DNA from 4 places in the Vibrio penaeicida genome. Region 4 is predicted to be linked to each of the others. Evidence: predicted binding sites of a transcription regulator. Region 4 holds the regulator's gene; each other region holds the start of a gene.

Evidence for each region. Region 4 encodes PurR, which represses purine synthesis genes. Its sites were predicted from a motif close to TNANGNAAACGTTTNCNTNA; they were not measured.
Region 1: the regulator PurR is predicted to act here: its motif matches at 3,825-3,844, upstream of LDO37_RS11350 (inosine/guanosine kinase).
Region 2: the regulator PurR is predicted to act here: its motif matches at 1,790-1,809, upstream of glpX (class II fructose-bisphosphatase).
Region 3: the regulator PurR is predicted to act here: its motif matches at 5,658-5,677, upstream of LDO37_RS22975 (formate--tetrahydrofolate ligase).

Annotation. Positions count from the first base shown of each region.
Region 1 covers NZ_AP025144.1:2,548,316-2,555,863, forward strand. The annotation lists gene LDO37_RS11335 (sensor histidine kinase) at 1-1,102, opposite strand, end outside; gene LDO37_RS11340 (response regulator transcription factor) at 1,086-1,760, opposite strand; gene LDO37_RS11345 (Rho-binding antiterminator) at 1,997-2,308, opposite strand; gene LDO37_RS11350 (inosine/guanosine kinase) at 2,443-3,747, opposite strand; gene LDO37_RS11355 (ABC transporter permease) at 4,055-5,029, opposite strand; gene LDO37_RS11360 (ABC transporter permease) at 5,041-6,138, opposite strand; gene LDO37_RS11365 (ABC transporter ATP-binding protein) at 6,138-7,548, opposite strand, start outside.
Region 2 covers NZ_AP025144.1:3,813,429-3,820,976, reverse strand. The annotation lists gene LDO37_RS17100 (helix-turn-helix transcriptional regulator) at 1-575, opposite strand, end outside; gene glpX (class II fructose-bisphosphatase) at 723-1,730, opposite strand; gene zapB (cell division protein ZapB) at 2,036-2,278, shown strand; gene rraA (ribonuclease E activity regulator RraA) at 2,465-2,989, opposite strand; gene LDO37_RS17080 (1,4-dihydroxy-2-naphthoate polyprenyltransferase) at 3,067-3,984, opposite strand; gene hslU (HslU--HslV peptidase ATPase subunit) at 4,097-5,428, opposite strand; gene hslV (ATP-dependent protease subunit HslV) at 5,442-5,978, opposite strand; gene LDO37_RS17065 (SPOR domain-containing protein) at 6,089-6,625, opposite strand; gene cytR (DNA-binding transcriptional regulator CytR) at 6,736-7,548, opposite strand, start outside.
Region 3 covers NZ_AP025145.1:1,050,354-1,057,901, forward strand. The annotation lists gene LDO37_RS22955 (methyl-accepting chemotaxis protein) at 1-984, opposite strand, end outside; gene LDO37_RS22960 (FKBP-type peptidyl-prolyl cis-trans isomerase) at 1,629-2,102, opposite strand; gene LDO37_RS22965 (thiol:disulfide interchange protein DsbA/DsbL) at 2,153-2,776, opposite strand; gene LDO37_RS22970 (OmpA family protein) at 3,047-3,712, shown strand; gene LDO37_RS22975 (formate--tetrahydrofolate ligase) at 3,881-5,629, opposite strand; gene LDO37_RS22980 (mechanosensitive ion channel family protein) at 5,836-6,936, opposite strand; gene LDO37_RS22985 (GNAT family N-acetyltransferase) at 7,128-7,548, shown strand, end outside.
Region 4 covers NZ_AP025144.1:1,426,707-1,434,254, forward strand. The annotation lists gene LDO37_RS06670 (bifunctional diguanylate cyclase/phosphodiesterase) at 1-393, shown strand, start outside; gene glgC (glucose-1-phosphate adenylyltransferase) at 840-2,060, shown strand; gene glgA (glycogen synthase GlgA) at 2,062-3,513, shown strand; gene LDO37_RS06685 (alpha/beta fold hydrolase) at 3,687-4,484, shown strand; gene LDO37_RS06690 (putative signal transducing protein) at 4,462-4,791, opposite strand; gene LDO37_RS06695 (TfoX/Sxy family DNA transformation protein) at 4,926-5,516, opposite strand; cyclic di-GMP riboswitch class I at 5,641-5,734, opposite strand; gene purR (HTH-type transcriptional repressor PurR) at 5,896-6,900, opposite strand; gene torD (molecular chaperone TorD) at 7,263-7,548, opposite strand, start outside.

The sequences.
Region 1 (7,548 bases), 1.1 Mb from region 4:
CAGCAATTCCTATTCCCGAATCACTGACAACAACACCTAAACTGTCAACAATCACCTCGATCCGACCATACTCAGGTGTGTACTTCACCGCATTCTCTACCAAGTTAAACAATGCTCGGAACATCAGAGAGCGATCACCAATAAGCTGGCATTGACCATCTTGCCTCAGGGTCATTATTTGCTGTTTTTGTTCAGCGAGCGGTATCAAAAACTCTGTCACATCATGGGCAATTTTGCTCAAGTCTACGACGTCGTCACTGATGACCATTTGCCCACTGTTTAAGCGTGCAATCTCCAACATACTGTTAAAAAGGGCGAGCAACATATCCAATTCGTCTTGGCAAGCCATTAACTTATGAAGTTCTGGTTCTGCCAAACTTTTAGAGTTGGAAAGCTCTTCGAGTCTCAATTTTAAGCGAGCCATTGGCGTTCGCATATCGTGTGCCATACCAATTGAGAGAGTTTTGAGAGTCTCTTCATTCTTTTCCATCTGCTCTATCATAAAATTGAGATGTATTGCCAAAATATCGAATTCGTCATCACTGGTCGAAACGGGCAATTTCACCTTTTTTTCACCACAAAGAAAGCGATTCATCGCATGATTGACCCTATGCAACTTGCGTAGTATCACAATGGCGAATGTTGCTGCACCGATAAACATCAATGTAACGGGTATCAAAACACCGGAAACAATCATCGGAACCACTTGAGATCGGTACGATTGCAACAGCTCGGGTTTGATACCTATTTCTAGCGTACGACCATCAAAAAGAATGACTTGGTTATGGCTTACTTTCTTTCGCACAACAGGGTATGAGGGTGGAATGGAAATACGGTTAATGTGATAGACGAAAGGGCTCTCTGATTCACGCTTTCTAAGGATCAATCTTTCGACTTCGCCAACACCTCGGAGATTGGCTTCGTCAAACTCCTGAATTTCATCTCGAAGTTGCTTGGTTAGTTGCTGCCGGTGAAATGACTCTGAATGAACAAAGACCTGATGAACAAATAAGGAATAGAGCAGAGCAATGGATATAACGAGCAGGAGCAAAATTTTAAAAACGGAGGAACGCGTAAGATCATGATCAACAGCGAAGGACATAACCTGCTCCCCTAACGGTATGGAGTAGATTCGTTCCGCCAACTTCGTCCAGTTTTTTACGAAGATTGGCAATGTGCACATCGATTACGTTAGTTCTAGGATCAAAATGATAATGCCATATCGCCTCAAACAAACGCATTCTAGAAATGACCTGTTCTTCGTTTTCCATGAAATACTGAAGTAGCTGAAACTCTTTAGGTTGCAAATGCAGCTCGTTATCGAGAAAAGTGACCCGATGCGCTTTCAAGTCCAATTTAAGACCTTCGTATTCCAAATAGCTAAGAACTTGAGTTACGGGTTTATGGCGACGTACAATGATATCTGTACGAGCAATCAACTCTGCGAGGGCAAAAGGTTTCGTTAGGTAATCATCACTGCCTGCTTGCAAACCACTGACTCTGTCTTCAACACTGTCCATTGCACTTAAAATTAAGACAGGTACATTGACTTCGGTTGCTCTTATCGCCGCAAGAACCTTCATCCCATCCAATGCAGGTAACATCCGATCGAGAATAATCATTTGATATTCGCAGCTGACAGCCATCATTAAACCTTCTTGGCCATCTCCTGCTTCATCCACGATATAACCATGCTCACGCAGCCCTTGAGAAACAAATTCCCTTGTTGTTGCGTCATCCTCAATCACTAGAATTTTCATGTATTTAGCCTCTAAATCTGACGTGTGAATAGTATCAGACAGAGATTGGAAAAATCTTGTTGCATACCAAAGAATGCGGTTTATGTAGAAGAGCGAGAATTAAAATGAGACAGAAAACGTTGAGGGGCGGAGGCAACAATTCAAGCCTGAAAAAGCTAACTTGTTGAAATTTAATATCTAAACCTTTTCTATTACCTACCTAGCCAACGAGTAAGGGGATACCGCATGAGAAATCATTAAACATCATTAATGTGAATAGTTGTGAAGTGTGGGTTAGGCGTTATTGCGCTCATAGTATGTATATCATCTAGTCGTACAGCGGTTTCCTTGGCGTCCGTCTCATCTACAACCCAGTGTGTGAGAATCAAATACTCAACGCGATCAGCACCTATTTTTGTATTGTGAGCGACGCCTTCTATTTGCTCGCCAGACAACATAGCTAAACTCACTTTCAATTTGAATAGGCATGCCAGCTCAATGAAGTCGTATTTATCGCAACTGATCATAATCGGGTCCACTCCTTGTCGCGTTTCGGTTGAATTAATCATGACACCATACTCAAAGTACCTCAAGGTACCTATACTCAAACCACCTCAAGGTGATAGGTTCTGCGAGAACAAAACAAAAAAACCGCCCAAATAGGCGGTTTTCAAAGTATTGAATTCAAAGTATTAAAACAAAATTAGCGCTCCCAGTATGCCTCTTCCAAGCTATCTTCGCGCTCTGGAAGACCTCGCGATAAACGAGGCGAATGTTGAACTAACACCTCGTAACTTGCGCGGTTCGAATATTTACACACCTGAGAGAAAGAAGAATACGTCAAGTACGGGTACTGATGTTTACTTGAATTCGGCACGTTTTCTTTATGGTAGCGGTTAGCCGCCATGTCATGCAGCAACGCTGATAGTGCTGCATCGCCTGCGCCATTGGTGTTCTTTATTTTTTCCGGCCCCCCCATATAAGGTGCGATATGCGAATACACCTTAATAGGGTTAGCGGTATTGGCTTTTAGCACCGGTCGGCTAAACTCGTAGCGGTTGAATTCTGCAATAGCTCCAGGCAGCAGCGGGAGTGACGTTTCCCGTTTTGCTGTGTCTTCGGCAAAGCCAGCCATGTATAACCCAACCGGACCTGCTGTGCATAGCACTAAATCGACCCAATCAAGTGTTTTATCGGAAGCTAAAAGCGGATCGCTTTCCCCTGTTAATGCTTCTGCTTCATCTTCATTCATCGCTACCACTGATACATGGTCATGCAAAAATGTTTGCCAGAATTCAGGGTCGTCTTGAATAACGTATTTTGTTCCCAGCGTGAGAACTACTGGCACGTCGTATTTTTTCGCGTATTCGATAGCTTTCATTGTTGCTTCAGGCATAGGATCGCCAGGCTTACAACGCACAAGATAAGCGGTCAGCACCAGTGCAGAAGCTTTTTTGAATATGGCTTCTGGGATGTTATCAGGCTTCAGCTGATTCATATGACCTTCACTGATTGCAAAGGTACGTTCACCGTCTTCGCTGATTAATGCGAAGCAGCGACCAATAGCTCCATTCACGCCTTGCAAGTAATTCAGATCCATCCGGCTAGATGTATTACATAGGTACCGATAACCGTAGCTTCCGATTTTGATGTCTTGGCTCATTACCCCTAGCAGGATAGATTTGTCATCGGCAAGAACCGAGTAATTGTGTAGAGTATTTCCAATCGTACCACCAGCAAACTCGTTGGTGACTAACCCTTGGTCTTTTAACTCGTTGTACAAATTCTCTGCCGTTTCATCGTCTATAACCAGTGAGTGTCCCTTACTCAAAGAAAACTTTTCGATAAATTCATCGCTTACTTTGGCTTCAATATCCACGAGAGTCTGGTCAATACCAACAATGTGAGTGCGTGCCATTTTCTTGCTTTCTTGCGCTTGTGTCACCAGTGGATCACGCGCGTGCACTGGGAAGTAATGTTTAGATTTTCTTTGACCGGGAAACTTCATAATCAATAAAACTTATTAAGGGACAAGTTGGGAGCGCGATTGTAGCTCGCATGTTAATGAGCGGCAATATCACCAAAAAAGGCAAACGTTTGCTCGTTAATTTAAAGAACTTTATACCGATTTAGCGCAAATTCCAGTTTAGCTTTCTTTTTTGCTTTTCTTAAATCAGTGAACCAATTTGAATTTATGTAGAAGTATAGGTCATCTTCCATTCTGAATCGTTTAGTCGATAAAAAAGCCAATTGATTCCTCAACTGGCTTTTAGCGGGTAATTGAATAGATTCAAAAAAATCTATTTATTGATTCCCTATCGCTCTTTAGTGTATGGCTTAGCAATCGCTTTAGGGGCAACGGCTTTTCCGATGAAACCAGCTAAGAGAACAACGGTTAAAACGTAAGGCAACGCAGAGAATACTTGGGTTGGAAGTACACCAACTAGTGGGATTTCTACACCTTGCATGCGCGTTTCCAGTGCCGATAAGAAACCGAACAGTAAACAGGCGAAAAACGCTGCTTTAGGATGCCATTTACCAAATATCACCGCCGCCAATGCAATATAACCTTGCCCTGCCGTCATTTCCTTACCAAAACCTGCGTTCTGGGCGGTAGAGAGATAAGCACCAGCCAATCCACACAATACACCTGTCACGAGTACGGCTCTAAAACGTAACGAGAATACTGAAATACCCGCCGTATCCACTGCATTAGGTTCTTCACCAACAGCACGTACGCGTAAGCCGAAGCGAGTTCTAAACAATACCCACCAAGTCGCAATTACCGCAACAAACGCAAGGTAGACAAGAATGTTATGCCCAGAAATAAGTTCAGAGTAAATCGGACCAATAACAGGGACATTTTCGCCTAACCACTGCGCACCAGGTAAATCAATAGGTAAGAAACGCTGGTCGTTATGCAGTGTTGGCGTTTGACCGCCTCTAGAGAACCATGCGTGCCCAAGGGTTATCGTCATCCCGGAAGCAAAAAAGTTGATTGCCAAACCGGAAATGATTTGGTCACCCTTTTGAATGATTGACGCATAACCATGAACCAGCGCCAATAGAACAGACGCGCCAATACCTGCCAATAACCCCAACCAAGGAGAACCAAGTGCATAAGCCGTTGCTGCAGCAACAAAGGCAGAGAACAACATCTTGCCCTCAAGACCAATATCAGCAATACCAGATCGCTCTGAAAATATCCCAGCCATAGCAGCAAAGATAAGCGGTATAGCCAAACGAATCGTCGAATCAAAAGTGGACAATAGCCAGTTAAAAATTTCCATCGTCACACCTCCTATGCTTTCGCTTGACGAGTAAAGAGCCGCTCTACTGGCTCGCGAATAAGCCTGTCCATCGCGCCTGTAAAGAAGATAACCAAGCCTTGGATAACCATGATGAGCTCAGGGTTCAAGCTCGGCATTTCAAATTGCAGCTCGGTTCCGCCTTGATATAAAGCACCAAACAAAATCGCCGCAATGATGATGCCAACAGGGTGATTCCGCCCCATAAGTGCTACAGCGATGCCTATAAATCCAAAGCCACCGGTGAAGTTTAGAATGAGGCGGTTATGCGCACCAAACACTTCATTAACAGCCATCATGCCCGCTAAGCCACCAGATATGGTCATCGCGATAATGATGATCCTCTTTGCATTAATACCTGCATATTCCGCAGCAGACGCATTTTGCCCAACGACTCGGATGGCATAGCCCAAACGAGAGCGGAACAATAACAGCCATACTAACCACGCCATGACTAACGCAATAAGCAGCGATGGGTTAAGTAGGGAAAATGGCAATTCAAACCCGTTTGCAGCGCCCCATTCATGCAGCTTAGGGAACACCGCTTCAGGGTTGAAATAACGTGAATCTGTCGAGTTACCGCCATATTTAGCAATATGCTCTACCAAGGCGTACCCCATCACAGAAAACGCAATAAAGTTGAACATGATGGTGGTAACAACAATGTGCGATCCACGCTTAGCTTGTAGGTAACCAGGGACTGCACCCCAAAGCGCACCAAAGGCTGCGGCAACAATAATCGCTAGCGGTGCCATCAACCAGACAGACAAAATGCCATCAAGCAATAACATTAATATGCCGATACCTAAACCAGCGATATACGCTTGCCCTTCACCACCGATATTGAATAAACCAGCGTGAAAAGCCACAGCCACGGCAAGCCCCGTGAATATAAAGTTTGTCGAGTAGTAAAGCGTGTTACTTAAGCCACCATATTCGAGGTTAGTCGCTCCTTGAATCATGACAGAGAATGCCGCCACAGGGCTTTCTCCAACCAATAACACGACGAGGCTAGATACCACCAAAGCGAGAATCAGCTGAAGCAGCGGAACCAGCGCTACATTTACCCATCCAGGTACGGTCTTGTTCATTATGCTTCTCCTTCAGCACTGGCATTGGCCATGAGCAGACCAAGACCTTTCTCGTCGGTTTCGCTCGCTTTAACTTCACCCGATATCTCACCGTCGACCATTACAATAATTCGATCAGATAGAGACATTATTTCGTCCAACTCTGTGGAAACAAGAAGTACCGCAGCACCGTTATCTCTAGCTGCAATAATGTTTTTATGAATAAACTCGATAGCACCAATATCCACACCACGCGTCGGCTGACCAACCAAAATGACATCGGGATGTTTCAACATTTCACGCGCGATAATCAGCTTCTGTTGATTACCACCGGAAAAATTAGCGCTTTTAAGATAAGGGTCGACGGGTCTTACGTCATATTGCTCCATCATGTCGCGCGTGGCACCATCAATGGCTTTCAAATCAAGAAGTTTAGAGCCGTATTCTTCATTATGATGGAAGCCAAGGATGGCATTTTCTGCCGCCGGCATAGTTTTCACCAGTCCCTGCTTGATACGGTCTTCCGGTATGTGACCAATACTCAGTTCACGCATAAGTGCAGCATCACGGTTTACTGATGAGGTAAATTGATGTGAACCTTTGGAGGTCGACACTCTCAGCTCGCCTTCTTGAGGTACCAACGTGCCAGAAAGGACATGAAGAAGCTCTGACTGACCATTACCAGAAACACCTGCCACTCCAAGGATTTCTCCCGCTTTGACGTGGAAATTAAGGTTCTTGAGACGCTTGACGCCACGATCATCAAAATAGCTGACATCTTTCACATCAATGCGCGTTTCTTCTGGCTCAGCTTCTGATTTATCGACATTGAGAAGAACCTTACGACCCACCATTAGTTCTGCAAGTTCTTGCGGATTGGTTTCAGCTGTCGGTCGATACGCTACCATCTCACCTGCTCGCATAACGGATACATTATCCGTTACCGACATAATTTCTTTTAGCTTATGGGTGATCAGTATGATGGTCACACCCTGCTCTTTTAAGGTGCGTAAAATATCAAAAAGCTGCTCAGTTTCTTGTGGTGTAAGAACCCCCGTAGGTTCATCCAAGATAAGAATACGGGCACCACGATACAGCGCTTTTAATATCTCGACTCGTTGCTGTAAACCAACAGGCAACGAGGAAACCAGCGCGTGGTTATCAACTTCTAGACCGTACTTCGTTTCAATTTCATGCAATGCCTGTTCAGCATCTTTTGCGCTATGAGAAATCAAGCTGTGGCTTTCAGCGCCGAGCATAATGTTCTCAATAACCGTAAAGGTTTCTACCAACATGAAATGCTGGTGAACCATTCCGATTCCAAGATCGATGGCGTCTTGAGAGTTTTTTATGGCAACTTGCTTTCCATCAACGTGAATGGATCCCGAATCCGCTTCATAAAAGCCGTACAAGATCGACATTAGCGTCGAT
Region 2 (7,548 bases), 1.7 Mb from region 4:
ATGATATGTTCGGTTCGCGTAACTGAATAGTCTTTTCCTAAAAGCTTACGGAAGACATTCAGCTCGGATAGGCAGAGGTTGGGGCACCGTTTTGCGGCTCGGCAAATAGGGCAATGATTTTCTATGAGTTCAAATCCTAGCTCGTTTTTTAGCAGTTCAACCATGTAACCTTCGCTATCACGGAGCTCGGTAAGCACGTTTAGCTTTTCTTCCAATGTCTTACAATGCGCCATTGCCGTTTGGTATTGTCGAAGTGTGGTTGCTTCACGTTCTGCCGTGACTTTTTCCATCCCTTCTTTTCCAAAGACAGACTCTACAGCATCAATCATATTAATCATTAGGTCGCTATGACCATCAAAGAATTGTGCGTGACCTTTATCGGTAAGTGACCAATGGCGGGTCGGACGTCCGACTTTCGCTTTTATATCATCAAAATCTAAGAACCCTTCGTCTTCTAGGCTCTGAAGGTGTTGGCGTGCGCCCATCGTTGTCATGGATAAATCTTGTGAAAGTTTTTTGGCAGTAATAGCGCCTTCACGTTTGATTTTATTCAGAATCCGATCAGTGGTTTTCATGTTGTCCTTACCTCTAGCTTGATAACTATTATGAGGTATGAGGTTAATAAAGCAAACTCTTGATTAACTGTCGGTTACTTTGCTAAAGGATGAGTCTTAAAACAAAAAGCGCAGCCAAGGCTGCGCTAATGACAATATGATTATCGCTTACAGAATAAAGTCACGAACTTCGTCATCTTTACGATCAAGATAGTGAGTAGACTGAATACGGCGAATCGTACGACAACGACCTCGAATTAATAGTGTTTCGGTCGTGGCGATATTCCCTTGACGAGAAATTCCTTCAAGCAGATCGCCTTTGGTAATACCGGTTGCGGAAAAGACCACATTGTCGCTGCGCGCCATATCTTCCATGCGCAAAACAATGCCAGCAGTAACGCCCATTTCTTTACAGCGTTCTAGCTCTTTTTCGCCATGAGCTCTGTTTTCTGGAGTATCGCCTTTGACTTCGTGACGTGGTAGTAAGCGGCCGTGCATATCACCATCTAGGGCGCGAATAACTGCTGCTGATACTACGCCTTCCGGTGCGCCACCAATGCAGTACATGACATCCACTTCGCTATTTGGCATGCACGTTAGAATGGATGCGGCAACATCACCATCCGGCACGGCGAATACACGAATACCCATCTGTTGCATTTCAGCAATCACCGCATCGTGGCGAGGCTTGGCTAATGTGGTTACGGTTAATGTATCCAGTGTTTTCCCTAGAGCGGCAGCGATGTTCGTTAGGTTTTCAGCCAAAGGCTTGCTTAGGTCAATTACCCCTTTTGCACCCGGACCCACAACCAATTTTTCCATGTACATGTCAGGCGCTTTCAAAAAGCTGCCTTTTTCACCAGCGGCTAGTACCGCGAGTGCATTTGATTGCCCCATTGCAGTCATGCGAGTGCCTTCGATTGGGTCAACCGCGATATCCACGGCATCACCGCCAACGCCAACACTTTCACCAATGTAAAGCATAGGAGCATCATCAATCTCACCTTCCCCGATAACAATCTCACCAGAGATGTCAGTTTTATTGAGAAGGGCACGCATAACTTCAACAGCGGCACCATCAGCGGCGTTTTTGTCGCCTCGACCAAGCCATTTATAGCCAGCCAGTGCTGCGCCTTCAGTTACTCGGGAAAATGCCATCGCCAAATCGCGTTTCATGTGGACTCCAGATACCAAACAAAATTAGAGAAATAATTGGCGGCGATTCTATCACAGCCCCATTCAAACGTTTGCGATTTTGCCTTTGAAATCCAGTGTCGATTGCCCAGCATCAATTTTTGACGGTATATTTGTAGATATTAATAACGAACGTCAAGATTTGGTTAAATATCGACTTTTTTTTAACCAACCGAGCATAGATCACCAATTTTGAACGTGTGTCTATCAAAGATGCTGAGTAGAATGTGAGGTAATTTGTGAACTTTCATTCACGCAGACTGAATCAAAATAAACAGGTGGCTAACATGTCTTTAGAAGTCCTAGAGCAGCTAGAAGTAAAAATCCAAACCGCAGTTGATACTATCGCACTTCTACAAATGGAAGTGGAAGAATTGAAAGAGCAAAACGCTCAACTTAATTCCGAAGCAAACGAGCTGAAAAGCAACCGTGAAGAGTTAGAGTCACAAAACATTAAGATGCGTGAAGAGCACACTGCGTGGCAGGAGCGTATTCGTAATCTTCTTGGGAAGATGGACGACGTAGAATAATTTCTTTTTCCTACGGCGTACGCTCGCGTATTTCGTTGTCGGTGGTGCTCATTTATGCTTATAAATTCCGCGCCCCCTCCTAGAACTACACAAGCGTACTGTGTAGGAAACTATAGAAATTCAAGAATACAAAAAAGCAGCCGATGGCTGCTTTTTTGGTATGAGTGCTAGGGTGAAGAGACTTGTTTATTCTTCTTCGTCTGAGAAGTCGTCGTCTTCGCTTTCTAAGTCGGAGTCGAGAGGCTCTTGGGAGATGATGATGCCTGTGTTATCAGCGTAGAGGTAATCTTCTGGTAGGAAGGTTACACCACCAAAGTTGACGGCAACATCGATTTCACCAACGCTTTGCTGCGCTGCACCGACTGGAATAGAGGCGAGGGCTTGGATACCGATGTTCATGTCTTCGAGTTCGTCGACTTCGCGCACACACCCGTAAACCACAATGCCTTCCCATTCATTTTCTTCTGCTAAAGACGACAGATCTGCATCGATTAAAGCACGGCGTAGTGAACCGCCTCCGTCGATGAGTAATACTCGACCTACACCATCTTGTTCCAATACCTTTCTGATTAAGCCGTTATCTTCAAAGCATTTCACGGTTGTAAGCTGACCCGCGAACGAGGCACTACCACCAAAATTACTGAACATAGGTTCCACTACATCTACTTGATCCAAGTAGATATCGCATAGTGCTGAGGTGTTGTATTCCATAAGCAAGTCGTCTTCTGTTACGCAGTTCTGTATTCGAGTATATATGCCTAGTAAGTCATTGCAATGACAAGGCTCAATTAAGTCATCAGAGTTTGACCCGTGATCACGATTGAGAATAAGAGGTTAGTTATCAAGGCACATTTAACAATGACGGGCATCATGGGCGCCAGTTCCGTTGGGGAAGAGGCAGCAAGTACCGCTCTGCCATGATTGACCACAAATAATACGGCTAGCAACATACTCAACCCCCAAGCTAATGCAGTGCTCTGTAAAGCTAAAAATGCTATGAAGGGGACCGTTCCGCCAGCTAACAACAACATGTGGTAGCGTTTTGCACGTTGAGCGCCAAGACGAACCGCCATCGTGCGTTTGCCACAAGCGGCATCGTTGTCGATGTCCCTCATGTTGTTGATGTTAAGGACAGCCACGGCCAAGAGCCCACAACCAATCGAAGGGAGGAAAATGGTGGCATCAATAAAACCAGTATGAAGAAAAAAGGTGCCAGCAACGCCAAGTAGCCCAAAGAAGATGAACACCGAAAGATCCCCTAAACCGATATAACCATAAGGCTTGTTACCCACCGTATAGGCGATGGCAGCTACTATAGCGAGCAACCCCAGTGCTAGAAATGCGGCAATGCTGGTGGGGGATTGCAGAGCATAAAAAATGAGAGCGAGACCAGACAGTATCGTGAGAACAATATTGATGATAATGGCATTTCTCATGGTTTTTGCATCGACAGCACCCGATTGGATCGCGCGCATAGGACCTATTCTGTCTTCGTTGTCAGTGCCTTTTTGAGCGTCACCATAATCGTTGGCTAAGTTGGAGAGTATCTGTAACAGAATCGCCGTCAGTAAGGCTAGCAGCATTACAGGAAGAGAAAAATGACCATTGAATAAAGCTAGGCTGCTGCCTGTTGCGATAGAGGCAAAGGCCAAAGGCAGTGTTTTGGGGCGAGCGGCGCCCAGCCATGCACTTAAAGATTGTCTCATGCTTCGTACGTCGTTGCTCGATTTGCATCCAGTATAACAACGACTTTGAAATGGTGAATACAAAAAGCCCGCTTAAGTGCGGCGGGCTTGTTTTATATCAAATACGGGATGTTTATAGAATGAATCGGCTTAAATCTTCGTCTTCTACAAATTCACCTAACTTGGATTGCACGTAGGCGGAATCAATTGTCACTGCACTTCCACCTTTCTCAGTGGCTTCAAATGAGATCTCTTCCATCAAGCGCTCCATTACGGTATGCAAACGTCGGGCACCGATATTTTCTGTGGTTTCGTTGACTTGCCATGCTGCGTCAGCAATCTGTGAGATGCCGTCTTCAGTAAAGCTCACATCGACAGACTCCGTCGCCATTAGCGCGGAATATTGCTCAGTCAGAGAAGCTTTAGGTTCGGTTAGAATGCGTTTGAAGTCTTCGCTTGTTAGGGCTTCTAGCTCAACACGAATAGGTAGACGACCTTGCAGTTCTGGGATCAGATCGGATGGCTTCGCTACTTGGAATGCGCCGGACGCGACAAACAGAATATGGTCTGTTTTTACCATGCCGTGCTTGGTCGACACCGTGCTACCTTCGATCAAAGGAAGCAGATCGCGCTGGACACCTTCGCGAGACACATCTGGACCGGAGCTCTCGCCACGTTTACAGATTTTGTCAATTTCATCAATGAAGACAATGCCATTATTTTCTACGTTATAGATGGCTTGTTCTTTCAGTTCTTCTTGGTTGACGAGTTTCGCGGCTTCTTCTTCAGCTAGCGCTTTAAATGCGTCTTTGATCTTCATCTTGCGGCTTTTCTTGGTATCGCCTGCAAGGTTCTGGAACATGCCTTGAAGTTGGTTGGTCATCTCTTCCATACCAGGAGGAGCCATGATTTCCACGCCCATTTGAGGCGCAGCCACTTCAATGTCGATCTCTTTGTCGTCTAGCTTGCCTTCACGCAGCTTCTTGCGGAAAACTTGACGAGTATTGGACTTATCTTCTGTGTTCTCGCTTGAACCCCAGCCTTCACGTGGTGGAGGAAGCAATGCATCCAGAATGCGTTCTTCAGCTTGTTCTTCCGCGCGGAATTTTACTTTTTCCATCGCTTGCTGATGCGTCATTTTGATCGCAACGTCGGTCAAATCACGGATAATGGTTTCGACTTCTTTGCCGACATAGCCTACTTCTGTGAATTTCGTTGCTTCTACTTTCATGAACGGAGCATTGGCTAACTTAGCTAGGCGGCGAGCAATTTCTGTTTTACCCACACCCGTTGGGCCGATCATTAAGATGTTCTTTGGGGTGACTTCAGCTCGCAAGCTTTCTTCGAGCTGCATTCGACGCCAGCGGTTACGAAGCGCAATGGCTACAGCGCGCTTGGCTTTGTCTTGACCGATGATATGACGATTTAATTCGTGAACAATTTCTCTAGGTGTCATTTCAGACATAGGGTAATCCTTATTATTCTTGCGCCGCGGTGTCGAGTTCTTCAACGGTATGATGGTGGTTGGTGAAAACACAAATATCACCAGCAATTTTCAGCGATTTTTCAGCGATTTCACGGGCGTCTAACTCTGTATTTTCGAGCAGAGCAGTGGCTGCGGCTTGCGCAAAGTTACCACCAGAGCCAATGGCGATGAGATCGTTTTCTGGCTGAACCACATCACCATTACCAGTGATGATAAGCGAGGCTGTTTCATCCGCTACGGCGAGTAGAGCTTCAAGTTTTCTTAATGCGCGGTCACTGCGCCAGTCTTTTGCCAATTCAACGGCCGCTTTTGTTAGGTGACCTTGATGCATTTGCAGTTTGCTTTCAAATCTCTCGAAAAGAGTGAAGGCGTCTGCCGTACCGCCGGCAAATCCAGCTAGTACTTTATTATTGTAGAGGCGGCGCACTTTCTTTGCGTTGCCTTTCATTACGGTGTTACCCAACGATACTTGACCGTCTCCGGCGATGACGACTTTATTATTTCGGCGTACAGATACGATAGTAGTCACTTTTATTAACCTATTAATTCGCTCGCGATATAACTCGGATATGAGGGCTGGAGATAAAAAAACAAGGGAGCCAACGGCTCCCTTGTGAATTTAGTCATGAACGCAGTGTTCTATTGCGACTCTTTCCAGATGGCACAAGGCTCTATCTTGGCGCGCTGAAGTTTGTGACGATCGCGCTCTGCATCGCGTTTTTTAACATACGGTCCGAGCACGACACGATACCAGCTACTGCCTTCCTTTTTACGGATCTTACTGCTGATGCCTTGAAAGGCTATATCTACTTTACGTGCTTCTGCTTGCGCGAGCGTTTTATAGGCTCCGCATTGCATTATATATGGAATCTCCGACACCACTTGCTCTTTGGCTTCGACTTGCACTTCTCGCTTTGGAAGTGAATCGACGTATTCCCACTTTTCTTCAGGTGGTGGTGGCAGTGGTTTAGGTTTGCTCACCGGTTTCTTCGGTTTCTGAGCAATCTGAGGTTTGGGTGGTTCAGGATCTTGGCTGAGTATATAAAGCCCATAACCAAACCCGCCAGCAAGTAAAATGGCGATAAGACCTGCTTTCCACGGCTTCTTATTGGATGTTTGTTTTCTGGTAGGCTTCTTTTGCCCACGCCCTCTTCTTACGTAATCTTTATTTGCCACGGTTTAACAGCTTGCAGTCAATAAAAAACGGGTAACATGGTAATCCAGAATTGCTCTGGAAAACCAGTGTTACCAGTGAAAAGCTTGCAGGTGAGTCCACTTTCGACGTGTTAAGTTCTTGGTGGAGCGGCGCTTTCTCGGATTTTCAAGTGTGTTTCCAACAGGCGTGAACCTGCGTGAACGTCACGACCTTTCAAGATTTCAAGCAGCATCAGCATGGCTTGTCGACCGATTTCATAGCGTGGCTGCGTGATGGTCGTTAGTGGAGGGTCGCAGAATTCAGCAAACTGAATATCATCGAAGCCTACAACGGATAAATCTTGAGGTACTTTTAATCCTGCGGCTTTTGCTCCTTTGATTGCTCCAATTGCCATGGCGTCGTTATGACAGAAAACAGCGGTTGGTGGCTCTGGTAACGAAAGCAATTTGGTGACTGCCTTGTGACCAGACTCAAAGGTGAAATCTCCCATCTCTTTATAAGTGGGGTTCATCGTTATGCCAGCTCTTCTCAGCGCTTGCTGATACCCTTGGTTTCTAAACTGGCAAAGCGCAGCATCGTCTGGCCCTGAAATCTGAGCAATCTTGGAGTGGCCCATTTGCGTCAAATAGTTCACCGCCTCGAAAGAAGATGTTAGGTTATCAATATGGACTGTCGGCAATTCCAGTTCCGGTGCAAATTCACAAGCCATCACCAGTGGTGGCAGGTTTTTTTGTTCCGGTTTGCTGACATCGAATGGCAAGTGCGTACCCAAAAGCAACATGCCATCGGCTTGTTTAGTGAAAACCAAGTTGACCAACGAGCTTTCTCGTTTCTTTTGCTGACCGCTGTCCCCCAACAGTACGAGATATCCATTTTCCACAGCTACATCTTCAATGCCACGAATGATCTCAGTGAAATAGGAGTCACAGATGTCAGGTACAAT
Region 3 (7,548 bases), on a different replicon from region 4:
TTGAGAGTGCATACTTTCGGTGCTGCTAAACAATGCTTTGGATTTAACTTGAGAACCAGAAACGAGCTTTTCAATGCTTTCAAGTAAGTGGTTAAAGTAATTACCTAATTCTGAAAGTTCGCTTTTACCATTGATATCGACACGCATGCCGATATTGTTGGTTTCGGAGATTTCCTGAATTGTTGTGAGAAGCTTATTCATCATTGTATTGATGGACATAGAAATCTGCGTAACGGCACCTACAATAATGAGGATAATAACAAACGAGATCCCCCATTTTATTTGCATGTTTTTCTCTTCGTATGTAGCTACACCTGTTTTGAGAATTTCTGCAGTCGCTTTAAATTGTTTCTCAATCTTATGGGATCCAGAACGCACTTGACCAAGCATACCAACATTGTATTTAAGACCAATAACTTCCAATTGACTCACTACTTTTTGCGCAGAATTTTTCAGCTCGTTGCTGCCGTAATTTCCGAGAAGTGAAGGGTCATATTTGCCTTTTGAAACGGCATGATGAAAGGTATCTAAAGCAAGTTTACCCATGTCGTCTGATGAATCGAACAGACGATCGTATTCGGCATTGAAGTTACCCAGCAACCCCTCAGTTTCCTTTAGACCCAAGGTCTTGAAAGAAGAAACCATGTTACTAAAGCTCTTCTTATAGATATCCAAATCTGTAATAAGTTGGTTAGGGTAGGGGATGTCATAACTTTTAAGGCTGGACGCGATTTGAGCGTTAATTGCTAGAAAGTTATCTGCGTTTTTGTTGAATTTATCAAGGTACTTCATATCTTTGCGAAGAAGGAAGTCTTTCTCGTTTCTTCTCAGCATTAGCAGGCTGACTTGTAGGTCTGAAAGTTTCGTTCTAGCTTCGCTTAATTCACCTACATTTTTACTTGAAATGGTAGATACACCTAAAATGGTCGCAACGCCAAGGATTGAAACCAATCCCAAAAGTATTAGTCGAGACTTAATATTCATAAGCATTCTTCTTCTATTGATATAAGCATCATTAATGATAGATTTATTTATCACTAATATTCATAAAGTTAATTTAGAAATGAGACTTCTGCTACAAATAAATGTGACATTTAAGTTACATTTATATTAAGGGGTTTAACTCATTGTTTTAAAAGGGTGCATAAAAGACGTTGTATTTGAAACCCGTTAGAAGAAATATTATGAATGGGTTCTTAATAATGTTTCTCATTTACATATGAGTGTGTCACTAATGAGAATATTCAATTAAGTTCATTATGTAAAATCCTTGTTTAAATCAATTTCCTATCTGGTAACAATTATATCGACTATTTGTAATTTTTCTTTAATGTTTCTCATCAATTATTTTTTTAATCTAGATAAGTGTTTTGTCTCGAAGAATGGAAGGAAATATTTGACAGGTAAAGAAAAACCGCCCGAAGGGCGGCTTGTTCAAGAATTGTACACTAACGCACTTGAATGCTAATTGCCTTAAATACGCAAGTTACTTTCATGTTTAGGGTTTCGTTGACTATCCTAAATCTAAATTCGATGCTTTCAGTTCTTGAAACATACCCCAACTCGCGAAGAGCAATTGGGCGAACTAGTTTGATATTAGAGCATAGCAACAGAGTAAATAAGTACTCTTAATTAATGGAGAGCAATTCCACTTCAAAGATCAGTGTTGCCGCTGGTGGAATAGGACCAGACCCATTTTTCCCATAGGCGAGATTACTCGGGATATAAAATCGGAATTTGTCGCCAACAACCATTAGCTGAACGCCTTCTTGCCAACCTTTAATGACTCTGTTTAAAGGAAAGGAGATCGGCTCTCCACGATCAACGGAACTATCAAATACCGTACCGTCAATCAACGTGCCGTGGTAATGCACTTTTACTTGGCTAGTCGCTGTTGGGTTTATTTCGCCACTACCAGCGGTAATTACTTCATATTGCAAACCGGTTTCGGTTGTTTTTACACCGTCTCTCTGTTCGTTTTGCATTAAGAAGTCTTGACCCAATTTGAAATTGGCATCTGACGCTTTATGGTTTGTCCATGTGCGATAGATGAAAAAGGCGGCAAGGACAAAAATAATGATCGGAAAAACTAACTTAGACACAATGGCTCCCTTTGATTGGAAATAGCGGAATTCTATGAGGGCATTAGACCCTAAAGAGTTAGAAGATAATTTATCGTTTTGGCAATGTCTTTGACATCTTTGTGTCCAGACGTAACAACTTGATATTTGCCATTGATAATAAACGTTGGAACAGCATTGATTTGAGCTTGGTGAGTCACTGTTTCTGCGTTAGAAATGTGCTCAAACAAAGTTTTTTGCTGTTCTTCGTTGAAATCGTAAGGGCTAATCAAACCGCGAGAAGTAAACGCTTTCTCTGTGGCTTGTTTAATTTCATCTTGAGTAAACCCTTTCCCCATTTGTGCTGCTGCAAATAGTTCGTCCATCATTTGATGATCTGGCGTTGTATCCAATTGCATTTCTGCGGCGTAATAAATGAGTGCGCCTATTTGAGCGCTTTCGTTGAAGGTGACGTGAACTTTGCCAATCTTCTCTGAAAGTTCAGATTCAATCTCGGGCAGGAATTTCTCCATACTTCTGCAGTGACCACAATTTAAAGAGAACACCTCAGTAACAGGGGAAACGAGATCGGAGCTTAGCGCTGCGGGTAATAATTCAAAATGGGTGCCTTGCTTCGGTACTCCGTCATCGGTACATGCAACAAGTGCGACAGAAGCGAACAAAAGTGAAATGTAAGAATAGAAACGTTTAAGCATAATGATATGTCGTTCGAAATTGTGGCGAGTATAGTAGAAGAAAATTCCCTTCGGACATACTAAAATTTACTAGATAAACGCATTCGATCTAAGGAACAATGTAAGTCAGCGCTGCATTAGGTAGATTTTTCTAAAGATTTTAGCTGTCTGCCGATAAAGATATTGTAACCTGTATGCGTTTGCCTATTTCTGTTGAGTCCTTTGACTCTATGTTTTTAAGCTAACAAACGCTAATCAGCACCATTTTGAATTAGAGCAATTAGTAGCCTTATGACAAGACATTTCAATCTGGCTTTCATTCTGCTGTTGGGAACCCTGAGTGGGTGTACCGCGCTTAAGCCACCTAATCTGTTAGAAACGGCTCCTCGTTCGGAGGCGGAACTCATCTACCCTGATTGGGGAGAAGAGGAGATCGAACAGCCAACAACTCGCATGGAATATGTCCAACGTCAGGCTGCCCCTTCATCTGTAAGAAGCCCTTCACCAGTTAGGAGCCCAACAGGTCGCAAGAACATGACTGATATTCAAAACCTGATGGCGTATATGGACCAGAATGGAATTGGGTACAATGTGGTTCCTGGACAACATCCAGTTATTAAACTCGACAAAAAAATTCATTTTAGAACAGGATCTGCGCTGGTTACGGATGCTTCACAATATTGGTTATCAGGTCTTGGTCGGTTTCTCGCTTCACAACCGACAATCAAAACTGTGATAGATGGCCATACTGATAGCACCGGAAGCAACAGGATCAATGATTCGCTTTCGGACAAGCGCGCCATGCAAGTGAAAATCCTACTCACTCGTGAGCAAGTTCCCGCTTCAAATGTTTACACCCGTGGATATGGGAAGCACATGCCGTCATGTTCCAACTTATCTAAGCAAGGAATGGCTTGTAATCGACGTGTTGAGTTGATGTTTATAACGGACAAATGATGGTGTGATTCATACATTCGTAAGAGCGGTATATACAAGATGCGGTATACACCAGATGCGCGAAAATATTGAATATGAGCGCAATTTCGCCACAAAGAAAAAATTAGCGACAATGAAAAAGGCAACATTACGTTGCCTTTTCTATTTAACTCGAACCCGGCTAGCCGGTTAGCTTAACCCTGTAATGTTACCTTCTTCATCGATGTCTAAATTCATAAATGCTGGTTTCTCAGGCAGGCCGGGCATCGTCATCACGTTGCCGCACAGTGCGTAAATGAAACCGGCACCAGCACAAAGCTTAAACTCTCTAATGTCGACGTTAAATCCTGCGGGTGCACCTTTAACAGAAGCGTCTGTAGAGATAGATAGTGGAGTCTTAGCCATGCATACGGCGAGTCCATCAAATCCTTGTTCTTTAAACTGTGCTAACTGGCGCTTTGCCGTATCTGAAAGTGTTACTTGCCCAGCACCATATCCTACCTCGGTGATTGCCATAACTTTTTCTTCAAGCGTTTGCTCTAAGTTATATAAAGGGGAAAACTGTGCGTCTGTTTCACAAACAGAAACCACTGCGTTGGCGAGTTCGACGGCTCCGTTTCCACCTTGAGAAAAGGCATCGCTGATGGCGACTTTAACATTAGGGAAATGGGCTTGAACCAAGAGTGCTAGTGTATTGAGTTCATCTTCAGAGTCTTGCGGAAAGCGATTAATGGCAACGACTGCGGGGACGCCATATTTTGCCACATTATCTAAGTGCCATTTTAGGTTGTCGAAACCGGCTTCTAAAGCAGCAGCATCTTCATTAAAGATTGAATCTGGTAATGGTTGACCTGGTCTCAAGTCATATAAGCCCGAATTGGCCTTTAAACCGCGAAGAGTCGCAACGATTACAGCGCAATCGGGTGACTTACCGGATGTGTTTGCTTTGATATTACAGGCTTTCTCAAACCCCATATCTGAACCAAAACCGCCTTCTGTTATGGTGTAATCAGCAAGGCGAGTGGCAATTCTGTCTGCAATAATGGAAGAGTTACCATGTGCAATATTGGCAAATGGACCAGCGTGAATGAGTGTAGGAACACCTTCCAATGTTTGCATCATCGTTGGCTCAATGGCTTCACGCATCGTTACCGTCATCGCTCCGGCAACGTTTAAGTCTTCTGCTGTAATGGGTTCACCATTTAAATCATAGGCGAGCACGATGTTCCCAATTCTTTTACGTAAGTCTTTTAGGTCCGATGCTAACGCCAGGATTGCCATTAACTCTGAAGCAGCGGAGATATCAAAGCCATCCTGCCTTTCAAATCCATTGATTGTTTTACCTACTTCGTTTTGACCAACAGTGACCATTCGCAAAGCACGATCGTTATGATCCATGACCCTGCGCCACACAACGCGTTTTGGGTCTATCTTCAGAGCTTTTAAATCATTTCTTTCGGAGAACAGCTCATAACCTAAGCGTTGTTCATGATAAATCCTAGCATCAAGGGCTGCTGCCGCTAGGTTGTGTGCGGCTGTCACCGCGTGGATGTCACCGGTTAAATGCAGATTAAGCTCTTCCATCGGTCCGACTTGGCTATAACCGCCACCAGCTGCGCCCCCTTTAACCCCAAACACTGGCCCCATAGAAGGCTGTCGGATACACGCCATTACAGATTGACCAACTTTTGCTAAACCTTGAGATAATCCGATGGTTGTAACGGTCTTTCCTTCGCCAAGTGGTGTGGGTGTAATCGCGGTAACGACAACTAATTTACCTTCAGGGTGATCAGCTAAACGGTTAAGGGCATCGAGCGATACTTTCGCTTTGTGTTTACCATGAGGTGTATATTCGGTTTTGGATAATCCGGCGTTGAATGCAACAGTGTCGATAGAAGAAAGCGGAGTCGTTCGACAGATTTCGATGTCGCTTAGCATTTAAATCCCCTTTAAGGCGTGAAACTAGTGACGTAAACGTTTGCGCAGGGAATATACCTTGCAATTTATCTTTGTAAAGCCTTTTTACTAGTAGGGGATTGTAGCGTGAAGGTGGTGTGAATAAACAGTAGGATTTGTTTCTAGAAACAGCGAAACAGTAAGAAGAATGTTTCGCTGTTTTAATGAGCTGACGTTAGAGTGTACTTCTATTCTGTGCTCGGGTTGCTTTGAAGGAATGGCGCGTCGGGCGCGTCAATTTTTAACGTTTGAGTTGGGTACGCGACATCAGCATCGTGTTTGTGGATGATTGCCATTATCTCTAGAAGAACGTCTTGTTTTACTTCATGGAAGCGAACCCAATTTACGGTCTTAGTAAAGGTGTACACAAAAAAGTCCAAAGATGAGGCACCAAAAGCGTTGAAGTTAACAATCAGTGTTTGGCTGGTATCAATGTCTGGGTGGTTTTGAAGCATAGATTTTACATCTGTGATGATCGCATCCACTTTTTTTGTATCGTCGTAGCGTAATCCGATATTTTCGTAAATCCGACGGTTTAGCATTCGAGACGGGTTTTCTACGACAATATTGCTGAATACCGAATTTGGCACATAAAGAGGACGTTTATCGAACGTACGAATTATGGTCATGCGCCACCCAATTCGTTCTACAGTACCTTCGATTTGTCTGTCTGGTGAACGCACCCAATCGCCAACTTTAAATGGGCGGTCGAAGTAAATCATCATGCCACCAAAAAAGTTTGAAAGGAGATCTTTGGCCGCTAGACCTGCAATCAAACCACCCACGCCACCAAAGGTGAGCAAGCCCGAAAGGCTAAGCCCTAGGCTTTGCATAACCGAAAGAACACCCATGATGATAAATGCTAAACGCGCGACTTTTGCTATCGCTTGCACGGTGGTCTCGTCTCGTTTTTTCTGAGAGAGAACTTCATCTTCAACATTGGTAATGAGGCGGAGCACAATCCAGACGGCAATTGCAATTCCCAGCAACATTTTCAAGGTTTCTAACCAGTTTAAAGAGCTCTCTAGGTACGTTTGTAAAATGAGCCCGATAGAAACCATGGCTGGCCAGCCCCAAATTAGCGCGCTAACGGGCGTTTTTAATGAATGAACGATTGCGTCGTCCCAACGGTTTTGTGTTTTAGAGGCGAGAGACTCTATTCGTGAATAAATGATGCGCCAAGCGATCCAAGCAACCAAACTTATGCTTGTCATTATGACCACATCGCCAAACCAAGTTTGTTCTAACAAATGAAATTGCTGGGTGATTGAGCTTGCTAGGTTATCCATCGATTTTTCCATTAGGTTCAATATTTGGCATTTCTATTCGATATGCCATCAGGTAGCGCAGGTGGTTGATTGTAGGCTTAATTAAAAAGCGGCTCAACTAGAGAGGTATGCAAACGACATTTCTAGCTTGAAAACTTGAGATCATGTACGAATATTAAACGAGTGGATTATAAAATAAGAGTCAATAATACATGGTTAGTATCAATCCATTGGGTGAGGAATTAATGTGTGACGCCGTCACTCATTCGGCTTTTGATCACTTTAGTATGGTCTGTAAAAAACGCTTTCGTCAGTCATTAGAGCAAGACCTCTTTCACGTTCTGTTGCTTTTTTCTGAACAAGGAAAACCAATAGGATATTGCTCGTATTGGACCGACATTGTCGATAGTGAACGTTACAGCGGATGCCCAGTTTTCTTCTATCAAATCCATTATGTGTTTATTCAACCTGAATACCGCGGGAAAAAATACTCGGTACTGATGGCAAAGCGCGTGGTATGTAAAATGTTAGAAGAGCTGAGGAGCAGAAGGGATGTTGCCGCTTTTTGTGATAAATCTGTGTACACAAGCAATGAAGGCAACGCTTATGGTCGCCATATTAGAAACTGGCTTT
Region 4 (7,548 bases):
GCAAGTTATACTGATGTTATTGCGAAAATAGGACAACTAAAAGATTTAGGAATAAAAATTGCACTTGATGATTTTGGAACGGGTTATTCGAGCTTGAGCTATTTGAATGAATTACCACTGACAAAATTAAAAATTGACCGCTCATTTGTGGCAAGAATCGATGAACCTCAAGAGCCTACCGTACTGTTAGATGCGATTATTTCTATCGCACATAACATGGGTTTAAGTATTGTGGCCGAGGGAATCGAAACCTTATCTCAATACGAGTATTTAGAAGCAAAACAGTGTGAATTTAGCCAAGGTTTTTATTTTAGTCCCCCTATTGATGCTAATTCGTTCCAAGCGTTACTTGCACAAAAACAGTGCATGAATGCACCAGTTAAAAACAATTAATTAACGAATCTCCAACGGAAAGCAAACGTTTGCTTGTTGTCGCACAATTGTTGGCATGGATCGCAAAATAATGATTGTAATTGCATATGCATTGAGTTAAAAATAAGCTCATAAATCGCACTTCGTAAAGTATAAATATAAAAGTGCAAAATAATAAATATGAACAATATCAGTATTTTTCGCTTGATTTGCCTGATGGAATGAGAAAGTTATTAATAGCTTCCATTTCTTAAAGCTTACGAATCAGGCTCACTATGTGAGTGGCAGTTATCTCTCCAAGAGATTTTCGTGGGGTTGCACATACGTTACACAAAGTGCGACGCATGTAATGTCGTGGTTCAACTCGGAGCAGAACACTGTCTCTGCACATGGACGTATGACCCAACAATCGAAACACACGTATTTCGTTAGTGCGGGCATAAAACTATAAGATATGGAGATATATAATGGCTGGTGTATTAGGAATGATTCTTGCGGGTGGGGAAGGTTCTAGACTAAGACCCCTAACAGGATCACGCAGTAAACCCTCGGTGCCTTTCGGAGGAAGCTATCGCCTGATAGATTTCGCTCTGAATAACTTTGTAAACGCAGATTTAATGAGAATTTATGTTCTCACGCAATTTAAATCTCAATCCCTTTATTTGCATATGAAGAAAGGTTGGAATTTGTCGGGTATTACAGACAGGTTCATCGACCCTATTCCTGCTCAAATGCGTGACGGTAAACGTTGGTATGAGGGTACGGCAGATGCTATCTACCAAAACATTCGGTTTATCGAATTAGCGCAACCTGATCAAGTTTGCATTTTTGGTTCAGACCATATCTACAAAATGGATATCAGGCAAATGCTTGACTTTCATAAGCGAATGGAAGCAAAACTTACGGTTTCAGCTTTGCGAATGCCGCTCAAAGAGGCGTCGCAATTCGGTGTTATTGAGGTAGATAAAAATGGAAAAATGATTGGTTTTGAAGAAAAACCAGAAAATCCAAAGTCCATTCCAGGTAGCCCCGAGGAAGCGTTAGTTTCGATGGGGAACTACATTTTCGACGCAGACTCATTGTGCAAAGAGTTACGTGAAGATGCAGACAGTGAAACATCCAGCCATGACTTTGGTAAAGACATTATTCCAAAGATGTTTCCATCCGGAGAAGTGTATGTTTACGATTTCTCTACCAACAAAATAAATGGTGAAAAGGGTTCTACTTACTGGAGAGATGTCGGCACGATAGATTCTTATTGGGCTGCGCATATGGATCTACTTGAAAAAGATCCTGAGTTTTCTCTGTATAACCGAAGCTGGCCATTGCATACCTATTACCCCCCTTTGCCACCAGCAACGTTTGTTGATACTAATGACGATTGTCGTGTACGTGTCAATGACAGCTTAGTGTCTGGCGGCAGCTACATTCAAGGATCATCTATTCACAAATCTGTTCTAGGCTATCGTAGTAACATTGCGAGTGGTTCGATTATTAGTGAATCTATCCTTTTAGGTGATGTAAAAATTGGTGCAGGTTGTAAAATACGTCGAACCATTATTGATAAAGATGTCGAAATTGCTCCAGGGACGATTATTGGTGAAGATCTAGAGCTTGATGCTCAGCGCTTCCACGTTTCCCCTGACGGTGTAGTCGTCATCAAGAAAGGAACGAAAGTTGGGTTCTAGTATGGATCGAATGAATATCTGGTTTACGGTTTCTGAAGCCGAAGGCTTGGTGAAAAGTGGTGGCTTGGCAGATGTTGCCAAAGCCCTACCTAAAGCCCTTCAAGTTCTAGGGCATGATGTATCGATAGTTATTCCGGGTTATCGAACCTTACCTGGGTTAGAAAGTGCCGAAGTTGTACTCAATACAGAGTTAGATTTCTGGCCACATGTTCACTATCAAGTAAAGAAGTTATCGCTAGATGGTGTTCCTGTATATGCCGTTGAATGCCATAAGTATTTTGATCGCAGTGAATTGTATGCGGAATCCAATCAGGCGTATCCAGATAACGGAGAGCGTTTCGGTTTTTTTGCCTCCGCTTGCCTCGATATTCTCCCTAAACTCGGAATAAAACCAGACATTATCCATGCCAATGACTGGCATACAGGGTTAGTACCGTTCTTATTAAAAACTCGCTATGAACATGATGAGCGCTTTCGCTCCATTAGAAGTGTTTTAACTGTACACAACGCGATTTTTAAGGGGGTCTATACCTATCACGACTTGGAAATTATTCCTGAGTTGAACCTGTCTGGTTTAGAGCGACTGCAATACGGTCAAGATCGCATCAGTATGCTACGCGCAGGTGTTGCGTTTGCGGACAAAGTGAATGCTGTTAGCCCTAATTATGCCGCAGAACTGATGACCACGTTAGGGTCACACGGAATGGTGGACGATTTTGTTCATCGCAGTGCAGACCTATACGGGATTCTTAATGGTTGCGATTATAGTGAATGGGATCCGAAGACGGACAAATACCTAGATCACCATTATGAGGCTGAAGCTTCGAGTATGGTGAAGGGTAAACAACTCAATAAATGCCAATTGCAGGAAGAGGTTGGGTTGCCAACAAAAGAGCTGCCTGTCTTTGGGATGGTTTGTCGTTTAACACACCAAAAGGGGTTCCACTACCTTTTGCCTATCATAGAGCAGTTTTTGCGAAATGACGTTCAGCTAGTTATCGTAGGCACGGGTGAGCCTCAAGTGGCTGCAAAACTTCATGAGGCCGCGAGTCGATACTCAAACAAATTTTCGTTTATTGAAGCTTACAACAATCGCTTAGCACACTTGGTTGAAGCTGGATCAGATTTCTTCCTGATGCCTTCAGAGTTTGAAGCATGTGGGTTGAACCAGATCTATAGTATGGCTTACGGAACGCTTCCGATTGTACGCGAAGTGGGCGGTTTAAAAGATACTGTGGTTGATTACGACACGGATGAAAAACTTGCGACTGGCTTCAGTTTCTTAGACCCAACACCAGAAGCATTGTTGATCGCGATGCAACGAGCGTTGATTCTATACTTGCAGCAACCCGATGAGGTTCAGCGCGTTCGTTTGAATGCAATGAATACGGAGTTTAGTTGGGAAGCATCGGCTAACGAGTATGTGAATATGTATCAGGCTGCGCTGCTGTAAAACAAGAGCGGGTTGAGTGTAGCCTGTTTGCGTAAAACCTCTGATGACAATAGCCTCTCAATGAAAATTGAGAGGCTTTTCTATGGTAGGAGGAGCTTGACCACCCAATTTACTCATATTGTGGTAAGCTTTTACCTAATAGAACTAGAAAGATTCATAATATTTGTTAAGCGATGTCGAACCCTTTGTTATTTCACAAGACTTATAACCACCCCACCAGTAATGAGTGGGTGGTCTTTGTTCATGGTGCTGGTGGTAGCTCTTCCATTTGGTTTAAGCAGATTAAAGCCTACAAGCAGCATTTTAATTTATTGCTTATTGATCTCAGAGGTCATGGGCGGTCGAACAATGTTATTCAAGATCTCCTTAAAAAAGGCTATACGTTCAAAGATATCTGCCAAGATATCTTGCAAGTATTGGATCATTTAAAAATTCAATCTGCTCACTTTGTTGGTATGTCTTTAGGAACCATCATTGTGCGAAACCTTGCCGAGATAGCCTCAGATCGAGTATCTACCATGGTATTGGGTGGGGCGGTAACTCGGTTTGATATTCGTTCACAGGTGTTGGTTAAGGTGGGAGATTGGAGCAAACACTTCATTCCTTACATGTGGTTGTACAGCTTGTTTGCTTACATAGTCATGCCACAAAAAAACCAAAAAGAATCGCGGCATTTATTTGTTAGAGAAGCGAAAAAGCTGTGTCAAAAAGAATTTAAGCGTTGGTACACCTTGGCAGCAGATGTAAACCCGTTGATGAAATATTTCCGTGAAAAAGAAATCCCGATTCCAACGTTATATCTGATGGGAGATAGAGATTATATGTTTCTTCGTCCAGTCAAAGAAATGGTGAGGATTCATAAACGCAGTGCGTTGATTGAAATTCCTGATTGTGGTCATGTGTGCAATGTGGAAAAACCAGATATTTTTAATGAAAAATCGATAGGGTTTATTCGTCAGCATGCTCGCTGACGTGGTGCCCACAGTTCCAACAGGCACCAAACTGAGCTTCTATCCATTCATCGCATTTCGGACAGCACCAGTTTGGTTTTGATTGGTTAGCGGTTTGATCGGTATAAGACTTCACAATCTTTTTGGCTTTGTCGTACTGAAATTCGTTGTTTAACCAAATATATGGTTCGGTGTCTGGACCAAATGGAAGCTCACCTTGCAAGCCAAATAGACCTTCACCACGAACTTCAACATCGATTCCCTGTGCCTTTAACAGCTCACATACAATATGAGCTTCTGTCGGGAGCGCAGTAGAGTACACCTTCATAGTTCGTCCAATATAGTCAATGAGTTTTAATTATGACAGCAAGTCGCCCATAAGGGTCTGTGCAGGATAGATAAACTGTGAATTTCAGCAATAAAAAAGCCTCCAAAGGAGGCTTTTTTAGCATGAAGGTTTAACTAACTTAAGCGTTTCATTAATTCATCACGTCTATCTTGAGGAATCACGGACCAGTGAGTGCCATTAATTGCACCCTCTAGAGCCCATAGTAGCTCTAAGCCAACATCGCTTGAATGAGTCTGCTTGATGGCTTTGAAGGCTTCAACAGAACCGAAGTTTTGTAACTCCTGAACGGAAGAGATTCCTGCTTTTTTGAGCATTCTTTCTGTACCCAAACGTAAATTAGGCAAGTCTTTCAAACGCGTTGGTTTGGTTTCGGCTTGCTTTTGTTTCTCTGTTCTTGCAACTTTCAGCGCTAGAGAAGCTTTCTCTATGATGTCATTGGTATTATCCCAACTGGTTTCTGGGAGTGCAAAATACTTGGTGACAACCGGAAACCCGCGCTTCTTGTACACATAAGGTTTTAAACCTTGTTGTTCGAACTTTTGAGCACTTTTTGAGTCAGCTCTGATGTGTAAAGTGTTTTGAACGACTAAGGCGAACATAGTGTCATCGGCGAAAACGCCAAAACCACCAAACATAGAACGTGATTTTATCGTCCCTAATGGTTCAAATAGCTTCAATGAGTTTTTAAGTATTGGTTTATCCATGCTGTACTGTCTCGGCTAAAGAAGTTATGCCACTACTAAGTTCAGGTCCGAGAAAAAATAGCAAAGTGATGCAGTCAGATGTCAGAGTTTGGTTAACTCTGGAAAAGAAGTATGCATATTTACCATCGGCAACCCCGCTACCATATTGATTTCAAATAAATCCATTTAGGCCGGAAGCTTTGCGTCCCACTTTTTCAAATGGTTTGCCCTGTGCGTGACAATAAAATCATAGAGAAAAACCGGAACAAGCATCACATCAAAATGCTTTATGTGTGATCTGCCTTCAAAAAATAAATGTACAGATATAAATATTGTTTCTTATTTGGGCAATAAAGCAAAAAGCCTGACATATAGCCAGGCTTAATTAGAATTAACTAATTTAATTTAACTTTTTAACAGAACTTCTCTCTACGATTTCAGGATGCATCTCGAAGATGCGTTTATCGTGTTCTTTGTCTTTGATTCTTTGGAGAAGGATTTCAAATGCCGTTTTACCCACTCGGCGCTTAGGCTGGTGGACGGTTGTCAGAGGAGGAGAAAAGTATCCTGATAGCTCAATATTGTCGTATCCAATGATCGAAATGTCATCAGGAACACGGACACCGTTCTCTTGAAGACGGCTAATGACCCCGAGTGCCATAAGATCATTAAAGCAGAAAACGGCTGTTGGTCTGTTTTCCATAGCAAGGATCTTGTCCGCCGCTAAGACAGCGGTATCACATTCGAAGTTGCCGACAAGTATGCGTTCTTGCTTGAATTCAATATCGTATTCTCTCAGCGCTCGCTTGTAGCCAATGACCCGTTCAATACAAGCCACTTTTTCTTCATGGCCAGTAAGACAGGCAATATCGGTATGACCATTGTCTAAAAGATATTTTGTCGCTAAGTAACCACCTTCCTCAGAGTTATCTATTATCTTATCGGCTTGGGAACTCTCTGGACCCCAATCCATGATCACTTTTGGAATGGATGAGTGCGCATCAAGCATTTCACGAAGATCTTCAGTTAAATCTGAGCACATGACCAAGATGCCATCTACACGCTTCTCAGCAAGCATACGAATATAATCCCGTTGCTTTTCATATATCCCGCCGGTGTTGCACAAGATCAACGTGTAGCCTTGGCGATAACAGTAACTTTCAACGCCATCGACGACTTCTGCAAAGAATGGATTAGAAGACTGTGTAACTAACATACCTATAGTACGAGTCGTGTTGCACTTTAAGCTACGTGCAACAGCGCTCGGTGCATAGTTTAGTTCTTCTACTGCTTTTTTAACTTTCTCTTGTGTAGTTTCAGCAACAAAGCGTGTTTTATTTATAACATGCGAAACCGTTGTAGTTGATACTCCGGCAAGTCGTGCGACATCTTTAATAGTGGCCATAAAACAAATATCCTGTAGAGCCGAGCTAAGGGGTAAGGTGCTAAATTTAAAGTAGCTAATGTTTTCAGCAAGGCGGATTTCATTGTGTTATTAAAATCGACTAAAAACACAAAAACCGCTATTAATACAGCGGCTTAGTTAATGCTTTTCAGCGTTTCATATTTTATCGTTTGCGATCACGATCTTAGTCTTTAATTTCCTATGTGACAATGGAGTGAATCGTAAAAAATTATACCAAGTGTCACATTTATGAGGAATCCTAATATTTTTTAAGGGTGCTGTTTTATATTTAAAACAAATTAGCTCAATACCTAAGTAAAGTCTTCGAGCTCAATACTATCAAGATATCCCACCTTGCCGGTTTACTCGCCAGAAATATATTGGCGGTCTAGTTCGACAAAACTCACAAGCAATTGTGACAAAGCTGCGTAGAACCCAAAGCCATCATAATTTTTGCAGTTCTTGTTAAATATTGGAAGCCAAGTCATGAGATGCGTATTTATGAACCACAGCTGTTCTCGCAGTGCATCTTCAAACTGCTCGTTCGTTTTTAATTCGTTTGAGCGAATAATGAGGTTACCCAAAAAGTCCAATTGAATGGCGAGGTGATCTGCTGGCTCGTTAAACCCCTCTAGCAAAGAGACACCT